Regions from separate parts of the Aquabacterium sp. G14 genome, predicted to be linked through region 2. Evidence: predicted binding sites of a transcription regulator. Region 2 holds the regulator's gene; the other holds the start of a gene.
What was found. Region 2 encodes FliA, which starts transcription of late flagellar genes. Its sites were predicted from a motif close to CTAAAGTTTNNNNNNNNNNNGCCGNTA; they were not measured.

Region 1 (5,511 bases), on a different contig from region 2:
CGCACGCACCAGCGATCTGGGCAAGTTTGAAGGCGTCTTGGCAACCAACCAAAGCATCGGCACTGCCAGCGATACCACAGCAGCAGCCAAAGTCACCATCGGTGGCACGGACTACAGTCTTGGCACCATCGCCAACGACGCCAAGGCCATTGCCGCAGCCATCAATGCCTCAGGTGCACCTGGTCTGTCGGCCACCGCAGGCAAAACAACGGTAGCCCAGGGAACCCAAACCGACGGCACAGAAGTGACCGCCCCTGGTGATGTTACCGTCAACATCAATGGCACTGACATCACTATTGGCGCCACAACCAATGCCACAACCAATCGCTCCAACGCACTCGACGCCATCAATGCCAAGTCGGCAGTGACAGGTGTGGTCGCCAAAGACACTGGCTCGGGTATCGAGCTGATCGCAGCTGATGGTCGCAACATCACCACGACGTTCAATGACACCAATACCACCGGCGCGACTATGGCCACGTTCGGCTTGGGCGCTGCAGGCACGACCGGAGCGGCCATTAACATCACCTACGCAGCTCCCGAGGGTGTGACAGGCGCTGTGGTGTTTGACGGTGTTTTGACAGGTGGCACACAGAGCTTCAGCATCGCCGGTCAAGGCGTTGCCGTATCCGCTCTGGATATCTCGAACGTCGCCGGTGCAAACGAAGCACTGACATCCATTGATGCAGCCTTGACGGCCATCAACTCCAGCCGCGCGGAATTGGGTGCCGTACAGAACCGCTTCAGCACCACCATCGACAACCTGCAGACGATGAGCGAAAACCTGACCGCCTCGCGCAGCCGCATCATGGATGCCGACTTTGCGCAGGAAACAGCCAACCTGAGTCGCGCGCAGATCCTGCAGCAGGCTGGCACCGCCATGGTAGCCCAGGCTAACCAGTTGCCTCAGAACGTACTGAAACTGCTGCAGGGCTAAACCCTTTGACGTGAGTTCAGCAGTAAATGACACTTGAGGCTCGACAACAAATCGAGCCTCAAGTTGTTGCTTGTACCGGCCGATAACATCCTCAAGCTCGGAGGGCATTGCCATGAGTATTTCATCAACAGGCATCGGCAGTGGGCTGGATGTCAGTAGCATCGTGTCGCAGTTGGTCGCCCTTGAAAAAAAGCCGCTCGCCAACCTGCAATCGACTGCGGTTCGGATCCAGACTCAAATCTCCACCTATGGGCAAGTCCAGAGCTTGATCTCGGATTTATCAGCTGCAGCGACCGAGCTAACCAAAGCCGGCTTGTGGACGCAAAACACAGCCACAAGCAGCAATACTTCCACGCTCACGGCCTCAGCCAAAGCTGGTGCGGCCAGTGGAACCTATAGCGTTCAGGTCAAGCAACTCGCTTCGGCTCAAAGTTTGGCATCGGGCTCGTTTGCCAGCAGTACCAGCGTGCTGGGCAGCGGTAAGCTGACCATCGAACTGGGCACCTGGTCTGGCGGTGCAACAGCCGACGACCCCGCAACAAACGCGATTGACGAAAGCGCACCCAGCGACTTTGTGCCTAAGGGCGAAGCCAAAAAGCTGGACCTCACGTTCAACAGCGCCACCACCACATTGGCCGATGTTCGGGATGCGATCAACAACGCCAAGTCTGGTGTCACTGCCAGCATCGTGAAAGACTCTAGCGGCGCCCGCCTGCTCGTTCGCAGCAATAGCACCGGCGAAGAAAATGCCATGCGCATCAGCGCGACGCAGATCGACAGCGAGACTCCGCTGACTGATGGCTTCGCCAAACTGAATTACATCAACCCACAAGCCGTCGGTGGTACAGGCATGACACAAACGGTGGCTGCAACCAATGCGCGTGCCACCATTGACGGCTTGGCAATTTCATCCAGCAACAATACGTTTTCGGATGTGATTGAAGGTGTGAGCTTCACCGTGGCGGCCACCACCACATCGCCTGTTACTTTAAGTATCGGCAACGACACCGGATCGCAGCGCGCAGCGGTACAGCGGTTCGCGGCCTCTTACAACGCCTTGAATGGCTTTCTCACCAGGCAAACGGCCTACGATGCAGCCACCAAGGTCGGAGGCACCTTGCAGGGCGACAACACGGTACTGAACCTCCGTGGCCGCCTGCGAGGGCTGCTGAGTGACAACGGGGCTGCTGATTTCAGTATTCTGAGCCTGACCAGCAGCAGTGCCGCGACGCCGCGCGACGGCTCGCTCACGCTGGACACCGCCAAGCTGGATGCCGCGCTTTCCGACCCTAGCAAACTCGCCAAATTGTTTGCTGGCAACAGCGAGTCGGGCGTTACGGGTATGGCCCAAAAATTGGCCGACTTTGCCACAGCGTTGACTGGCTCCGACGGCCTACTGTCCACCCGCAAAGAAGGCCTGACCAAGAGTCTGACACGGAATCAGAAAGACCAGGAGAAGTTGGAAGATCGGGTGGCCAAGGTGGCAGAGCGACTGAACAAGCAGTATCAGGCGCTGGATGGCCGCATGGCATCCCTCAACACCCTGTCGACCTACATAAACCAGCAAGTCACGCAGTGGAACAATAACTCCAACAAGTGATCGACTGAGGTAGTCGGGCCGACAATGGGCTACTCCGCAGCTTCACTCACTCCGCCACCATTGAATTTGTAACATATCTAGATCAAGCCTAAAGTTCTCTTTCGAACTACCGAAGGCATAGACATCAAGGAGTTTTCTGGTGACGCGGTGTCACTGCTCCTCTGTAAGGTGTCTTGCGGTATCGGGGGTTCATCATGGCAACGATCTCATCAGCCGGCACAACAGAAGGCGTTGATCTCACGAAAGTGATGAGCAACGCCTCTTTGGCACGCCTGAACACTGAGACGCCGCGCCCCCCCCAGCTGGAGGATGTCGCTGAAATTTCATCTAGCGGCATGCGACAAAGCGCCATCACGGCCCTGTCCGAAGCGGCATCGCAGTTGACCAGCAAAGCACTGTGGTCATCCACCGTTGCATCCTCTGGCGCCCCCGCCGCTGTCACCGCACGCAGCAATGCACAGACGCCAGCCGGAACGTATCAGGTCAACGTAACCCAACTGGCGTCGGCCCAAATCACCAGCACCGCCACGTTTTCGTCGCTCTCCACCGTGGTCGGGCTGGGTACGCTGAACATCGAAATGGGTTCGTGGGACGTGCCCCCCACCACCTTCGCCCCCAACCCCAACTGGCCCAAGGCCAACGTGGTGCTCGGCCCGAAAAACGACACGCTGGACCGCGTGCGCGACAAAATCAATGCCGCTGGGCTTGGCGTGGTCGCCACGGTGGTGTCTGACGCGACCGGTTCCAGGCTGGTGCTGCGTTCGACCGGCACCGGAGCAGACAACGGCTTCAAGATCACGACCGAAGAGGCTGACGCCCCCCAAGCGCCCGCTGAGAGCGGCTCGGACGTCGCAGCCCTGAGCGCGCTGGGGTTTGACCCCTCGTCAATGGGCACGACCGGGATGCAATTGCTGCAATCTGCAAGCAATGCCAAGGCGCAGATCAACGACGAAGCGGTGGAGTCCCCGCTGAATGCCATCGAAAGCCAGGCGGGCTTAAGCCTGATCCTGAAAAGCCCCACCGATATGCCGGCCACCATCAACGTCGGGCCTGACCGCACAGGCAGGCAACAAGCGGCCCAGAACTTCACCCAGGCTTACAACGCCTTGCAGAAGCTGGGCGGCAGCGTGGCCAACTCGGTGCAACGCGGCACCGAGAGCCTGCTGGGCACACCCGATCAGCCCACAGAGTTGGCTCGCACACTGGCACAAACGGGCATGACCCGCACCCCTGCGGGTGAGTTGCAGATCAACACGCAGCAGCTGTCCACTGCCTTGCAGCAGGATTCCGCCGCTGTGCGCCAAAGCCAGACCATGCTGGCGCAACAGGTGCTGGCCGACCTTCCGGCCAACACGACCGCAACCCCGCCAGATGCTGGCGCGCTTGCCCAGCCCAGCACCGACCTGGCTGCGAACTCACCCAGCAGCACGGCGGGCACCTTGCTTCGCCAGCGTTTGCTGGATCAGTACCAAGGTCTTCCATCCCAAACCGGGATGGAAGACAATGAATCTTCGATCCTGCCAGTTGCCTCACGTGCATAAGCCGGAACTGATGCTTTTTTGAGGCCTGTTTCTACGGCATCAAACAGGCATAAAGGGGTCAAGCTACGGGCCGTGCTGCCGATAACCAATTCAACGCTGTTATCAGCATCCACTGCACGAGATCTACGATGTACGCCACAGCCACAGGTTCTACTGCCAGCATGTTCAGCCAACGCAACATGAGCAACACCTATCGCCGCATCGACGTCGAAACCGGCGTAAACGGCGCATCCCCCCATCAACTCACCACCTTGCTGTTCAACGGGGCCTTGGACAGCATCGCGCAAGCACGCGGCGCCATGCTGAACAAGCAGGTAGAGGTCAAAGGCGCCGCCATTGGCAAGGCCATCCGCATCATCGACGAAGGTCTGAAAGCCAGCCTGAACCTGGCCGAGGGTGGCGAAGTGGCCCAGAACCTCAGCGATCTGTACGCCTACATCACCCTGCGCCTGACCCAGGCCAACCTGCGCAACGACACCGCCGCGCTGGACGAGTGCGTGAACTTGCTCAAACCTGTTCGTGAGGCTTGGCTGCAAATCGCCCCCACCTCCGACGCCCCCGCCTCGACCGCAGCCATGAGGATCCAAGCATGAACGCCCCCGACCTCATCACCGCCCGCGAAACCGAGCAACTCTCCCGCAACCTGCTCGGCTACTACGAGGCCATCGAATCCGCCAGCCAGGACATGCTGCAGGCCGCCCGCACCGGCGACTGGGACACCGTGGTCAAGCTCGAAGGCGCCTGCGCCGTGCTGATCGCGCAACTCAAGCACGCCTCGGAAAGCCGTACCCTCGGCCGCGACGAGCGCGCGCTCAAAAGCCGCATCATGCAGCGCATCCTCTTCAACGATGCGGAAATCCGCACGCTCACCGAGCCATGGCTGCACGATCTCAGCCGTATGATGGGCGCTTCCATAGACCCCAAGAAGATGCACTGAGTATCTCGATCCTGGACGATGAGCAAACCGTTGAACGACCGCGCGCAAGCCAGCGCGCTGGATGACTACCGCATCACGTCCCCCATCGAGATCTTCGATCTGCTGCGCCAGGTCGAAGCCTCCCGCACCCTGGTCACCCTCAGCAGCCCCGAGGGGCACAGTTACACCACGCTGATCTGGAACATCGAGCCTGATCGGGAACTCGTGGGTTTCAGCGGCGAAAGCAACCACGCCGGCCTGCGCGCCTTGCTGGAATCGAACGAGGTCACGGCGGTCGCCTACCTCGACAGCATCAAGCTGCAGTTCGACCTGGGGGGGCTGGTGATGGTGCACGGTGACCAGCTCAATGTCATCAACGCGCGCTACCCCCGCGAGCTGTACCGCTTTCAACGGCGCACCAGTTTTCGCGTCAGGCCTGCGGTCAGCGCCATGCCAACGGCCCATTTTGCCCACCCGCTCCAGGCCAAAACCGAGCTGTCTCTGCGCGTGCTGGACG
Region 2 (5,511 bases):
CGACGTCAAGCAACTGGCCATGAGCACCTTGTCCTTCCAGGACTACGTGCGCGAGCGCATGCTCAAGCGTCGCCAGGCTGCCCTGCAGTCGCGCGCCGAGCCCGTGGCAGCAGCCAACGCCGAAGAACAACTCAGCCAGCGCTTTGCCGCCCCCAAAGCTGCCCCGATTCCCGAAGCGGCCGCAGCCATCGACCTGGGCGCCGATCTGGTTCACCGCCCCGTGGCCGCTCAGGCCCATGACGAACACCTGGCCGAAGACTGGGCGGCCTACCAGGCCGAAGCCGCGGCCGTGGCCAGCGCCCCGCGCGCGGCCGCACCCGTTCGCGCCGCCCGCGCCACCGCAACGCCTGCCGCGCACGCCGACCTGACGATGGCTCAGATGGTGCCTGCTTCAGCCGTCCGTGCCGAAGCTGCGCGACCCAGTGCCGTCGAAGTGGCCACCGCCGAAGCCCTCAAGGCAGCGCAGGACGCCAACGCCTTCATGATGAGCGAGCTGCGTGCCATGCGCGCCATGATGAAAGAGCGCTTCGACACCATGGCCTTCGTCGAAAAGCTCGGCCGTACGCCGGCCCAGGCCGCCCTGGCGCAAAAGCTGCTCGATGGCGGTTTCTCGGCCGTGCTGATCCGCAAGATGCTCGACGCCATGCCCGCCGAAGTCATCGACGGCACCCACGACGAAGTGCAGTGGGCCACCCAGGTGCTGCAACGCAACCTCAACACGGCCGACCGTGAACGCGCCATCGAAGACCAAGGCGGTGTGTTCGCCCTGATCGGCTCCACCGGTGTGGGCAAAACCACGACAACTGCCAAGCTGGCCGCCACCTTCGCGGCCAAGCACGGTGCTTCCAACCTGGGTCTGATCACCCTGGATGCCTACCGCGTCGGCGCCCATGAACAGCTGCGTGCCTACGGCCGCATCCTGGGCGTGCCCGTGCACATGGCCCACGACCGCGCCGCGCTGGAAGACCTGCTGGAGCTGCTGTCCGGCAAGAAGATGATCCTCATCGACACCGCCGGCATGGCCCAGCGCGATGGCCGCACCAAGGAACTGCTCGACCTGCTGGCCCACCCCAGCATCAAGAAGCTGCTGGTCATCAACACCGCGGCCCAGGGCGACGCCATCGAAGACGTGATGCACGCCTACCAGGCCGATGCCTGTGCCGGCGTCATCCTCTCCAAGCTCGACGAGGCCGTCAAGCTCGGCCCGGCCCTGGACGCCCTGATTCGTCACAAGCTCAAGGTGGTCGGCGTGGCCAACGGCCAGCGCGTGCCCGAAGACTGGCACCGCCTGTCCTCGCAGGCCCTGGTGCACCGCGCCCTGCGCGCCAGCCTGAACCCGGCCTACCGCCTCGACCCCACCGAGGTCAGCCTCGTGTTCTCTGCCCCCAGCCACACGGAAACCCAGGCCGCCGCCCGCGCCATGTGAAGCCTCGTGGCTCCCTGAACGCAAGCCAACGTTCTCAGACAGCGCCGATGACACGCCACGCCCGTTCCCAGGCCGGCTCTGCCGGCACCCGCGCCCACCATCCTGTTGACCAGGCCCAGGGCTTGCGGCAAATGTTCGTCTCACGCGTACTGCGCTTCATTCCGGTGGTGGCCAATGGCCGATCCGGCTGTGGCGGGCTGGTGCTGGAGCGCCTGTGTGCCGCCTACGCCGGCTTTGGCCTTCACACCCTCGTGGTCGATGCCAGCGAACAGGCACGCGCGCCCAGCGAGCTGGTGGCCTTTGATCTGGCCGAGGGCATCGAGCCCCTGTCCGACCAGATCAGCTACATGGCCGCCAGGGGCTTGCCTCTGCGCCATGTGGATGCCCGTGGCTCCTGCGCCAGCCTGCTGCCGGCCCTGGCCGATGCCTCGCCCCGCAGCGATGTGGTCTTGGTACACGCCTCGGCCAGCGAGATCGTGCGCCTGTTCGGCCAACCCGCTCGCGGCATGGCATTGCGCCCCCTGATTTTCACCAATGACATGGCCGAGGGCCTCACGGATGCCTATGCGGCCGTCAAGATCCTCAGCCAGCGCGGCGGCTGGATGAGCTACGACCTGTTGCTGTGCGCCCCCGTCGAGAGTGCCCAGGCCGAGCCTGTCGCTCAGCGCCTGGCCCGTTGCGCCGATGACTTTCTGGGGGTGGCCCAGCGCAGCGCACATCAGCTCGACCCCCAGCAAGCGGCCACCGCCGATCCCGATCCCCACTTCATGGAAATGGCTGCCGCGTTGCTCCACGGTGCCTTGCCCTTGAGCTTGGGCGATAGCGCCTTCGAACACCTCACCTCACCAGGGTCGGCCTTGCCGGCTCGCGTTGCCTCGGCCCATAATTGATGTACATGGAACCCAGCACGTACACCGCCAAAGGGCGTCTCGACGTCAATGGCATGTTGCGCCAGTACAGTCCGCTGGTGCGCCGCTTGGCGCATCAGATGATGGCCAAATTGCCTGCCAACGTCGAGGTCGACGACCTGATCCAGGTGGGCATGATCGGTCTGGCCGACGCGCTCAGCCGCTTCGATCCTGCGCAAGGGGTGCAGATCGAAACCTTTGCCACCCAGCGCATCCGGGGCGCCATGCTCGATGAGTTGCGAGGGGCGGACTGGCTCAGCCGAGGCTCCCGCAAGCAGCAGCGCGACATCGAAGGCGCCGTTCATCGTCTGGAGCAGCGCCTGGGGCGTGCGCCGCACGAAAGCGAGATCGCTGCCGAGATGGGTTTGAGCCTGCCCGATTACCAGGACATGCTCGGCAAGGTGCGTGGCACCCAACTCATCTATCTGGAAGACATGAGTGGCGACGAGGGTGATCAGGATTACCTGGATCGCCATGTCGCCGACAGTGGCAGCGACCCGCTCAGCCTCCTGCAGGACGATCGCATGCGGCATGCCCTGGTGGAAGCGATCAAGAAGTTGCCCGAACGTGAGCAACTTGTCATGAGCCTCTATTACGAAGAGGACATGAACCTCAAGGAAATCGCGGCTGTGCTGGGGGTGACCGAATCCCGCGTCTGCCAACTGCACAGTCAATCCATCGCCCGTCTGCGTGTCAAGTTGCGAGAGTGGTGAGGGGGCCCGGAGCGCTGCGCGTGGTCTGGTGATGTGTTGGCTTTGAAATGATTCAAATCAAGGGCATCGCGTTCGCTCCCCTGATTTTCCGTGGCAGCGTGCTTTTTTGCGCACCCTTTCCGGGGTTGTCCCGATAAGATGCGCCCACGAAAAAGGACATCTTCATGCGCGCTGACTCCTCTCCCGGTTACCTGTTCCACCGTCATGACATTGTGGTGCTGTGGGGCATCGCCGCTGTTTTTCTGGGCACCCTGGCTTACGGCTGGATCTACAACAACCTGACCCTCGGATTGTTGTTGGGCTTGCTGTTCATGGGCCTGTCCCTGGGGGTTGCGGCCATGTCCAAAGGCGGCTTGCTCAGCCGCGTGGGGCTGCCTGTCCTGGGCATGACCATGGTCGGCCTGATGATCCACGTCGCGCGCGGACACAGTGAGGCGCACTTTGCCGTGTTTGCTTTCCTGGCTTGCTTGGTGGTTTATCGCAGCAGCGCGGCCATCATCGCCGGGGCGGTTGCCATCGCCGTTCACCACATCACGTTCAACCAGTTTCAGACCTGGGGTTGGGGCCCGATGTGCTTCACCGAACCCAGTTTCATGCGGGTCATCGAGCATGCGCTCTACGTGGTCGTGGAGTCGATCGTGCTGGTCTTGCTGGCCCTGCGTGCCCGGTCGGACTTTGCCACGGCCGAAGAATTGATGCGCATCGTCGAACAGATCCAAGGCGACGATGGCACGGTCAATTTGCAGGTGTCTCACCTGTCAGCGCGGGGGCGCGTGAGCCGCAAGCTGCTCGATGCCCTTCAGCACATTGAAACAGCGATCCAGCAGGTGAACCGCTCGGCCGACGCCATCCGACAGGCCAGTGCCGACATCGCGCACGGCAACCAGTCTCTGAGCAGCCGTACCGAAGATGCGGCTGCCAGCATCGCGCAAACCGCCGCGTCGGTCGAGGAAATTGCCTCCACCATCCGCGCCAGCGTGGACAACGCACACCAGGCCAACCGCCTGGCAGGGCAGGCCTCCGATGTGGCGTCACGCGGTGGTGACGCTGTGCACCGCGTGGTGGACACCATGGCCGGCATCCAGCAGTCCAGCCGCAAGATCACCGACATCATCGGCGTCATCGACGGCATCGCCTTCCAGACCAACATCCTGGCGCTCAATGCCGCGGTCGAGGCCGCACGGGCCGGCGAACAGGGCCGTGGTTTTGCCGTGGTGGCCAGCGAAGTGCGTAACCTGGCTCAGCGCAGTGCCGAAGCGGCCAAGGAAATCAAGCAACTCATCACCCGCAGTGTCGAGCAGGTGGACAGCGGTAGCAGTCTGGTTGGCAGCACCGGTGAAATCATCGGTGAGGTCGTCGAACAGGTGCGTCGCGTCAGTGCCCTGGTCAGCGAAATCACCGTCTCCAGTTCCGAGCAGAACGATGGGGTTGGCCAGATCAACCTGGCCATCACCCGGCTGGATCAGACCACACAGCAAAATGCCTCCATGGTGGAGCAGACGGCTGCTGCGGCAGAGCGACTGCGCCAGCAATCCGATGAGCTCGTTGCCGCCATGGCGGTGTTCCGGGTGTCTGCCCAGAGTGCGCATCGCTGACATCGCCATGATCCAGGCGCGACATTCTGCGCGCCCATGACAAAGGGACTCCTCGGAGTCCCTTTGGTTTGTGCGCTGGCGCTGAGCCTGTCCCCATGAAGCGCTGCCCCATGGGGAGGGGCATCAGCCGATGCGTCCCAGCAGCAGGTACTCCATGAGCGCCTTCTGCACGTGCATGCGGTTTTCGGCCTCATCCCACACCACCGACTGCGGGCCATCGATCACCTCGGCTTCGACTTCCTCGCCACGGTGGGCGGGCAGACAGTGCATGAACAGGGCATTGGGTTTGGCCACGGCCATCATCTCGCGGTCCACGCACCAGTCGGCAAAAGCCTTCATGCGCGCCTCGTTCTCGGCCTCGTAGCCCATGGATGTCCACACATCGGTGGTCACCAGATCGGCGCCACGGCAGGCGTCCATCGGGTCCTTGAACACCTTGTAGCAGTCGGTGGACTGGATGCCGGCCACGGCCGGGTCGATCTCGTAGCCGCTGGGCGTGCTCACGTGCACCGTGAAGCCCAGAATTTCTGCGGCCTGCAGCCAGGTGTTGGCCATGTTGTTGCCATCACCCACCCACGCCACCACCTTGCCTTCGATCGAGCCACGGTGCTCGATGTAGGTGAAGATGTCAGCCAGGATCTGGCAGGGGTGGTACTCGTTGGTCAGGCCGTTGATGACCGGCACGCGCGAGTTGGCGGCAAACTTCACCAGCTTGGCCTGCTCGTAGGTGCGGATCATCACCAGGTCCACCATGCGCGAAATCACCTTGGCGCTGTCCTCGATGGGCTCGCTGCGGCCCAGCTGGCTGCCATCGGTGGTCAGGTGCACCACCGAGCCGCCCATCTGGTACATGCCCGCCTCGAAACTCA

Region 1: fliD (flagellar filament capping protein FliD) is a predicted target of FliA. The motif match lies at 996-1,022, and genes of this name have one in related genera.

The regions. Positions count from the first base shown of each region.
Region 1 covers NZ_JBBEYB010000011.1:104,450-109,960, reverse strand. Annotated here, with positions in the region: gene WIT60_RS12680 (flagellin) at 38-937, shown strand; gene fliD (flagellar filament capping protein FliD) at 1,050-2,537, shown strand; gene fliD (flagellar filament capping protein FliD) at 2,786-4,078, shown strand; gene fliS (flagellar export chaperone FliS) at 4,258-4,671, shown strand; gene WIT60_RS12660 (flagellar protein FliT) at 4,668-5,015, shown strand; gene WIT60_RS12655 (flagellar brake protein) at 5,034-5,511, shown strand, end outside.
Region 2 covers NZ_JBBEYB010000005.1:128,842-134,352, reverse strand. Annotated here, with positions in the region: gene flhF (flagellar biosynthesis GTPase FlhF) at 1-1,426, shown strand, start outside; gene WIT60_RS07770 (P-loop NTPase family protein) at 1,474-2,316, shown strand; gene WIT60_RS07765 (RNA polymerase sigma factor FliA) at 2,322-3,047, shown strand; gene WIT60_RS07760 (methyl-accepting chemotaxis protein) at 3,212-4,642, shown strand; gene argF (ornithine carbamoyltransferase) at 4,766-5,511, opposite strand, start outside.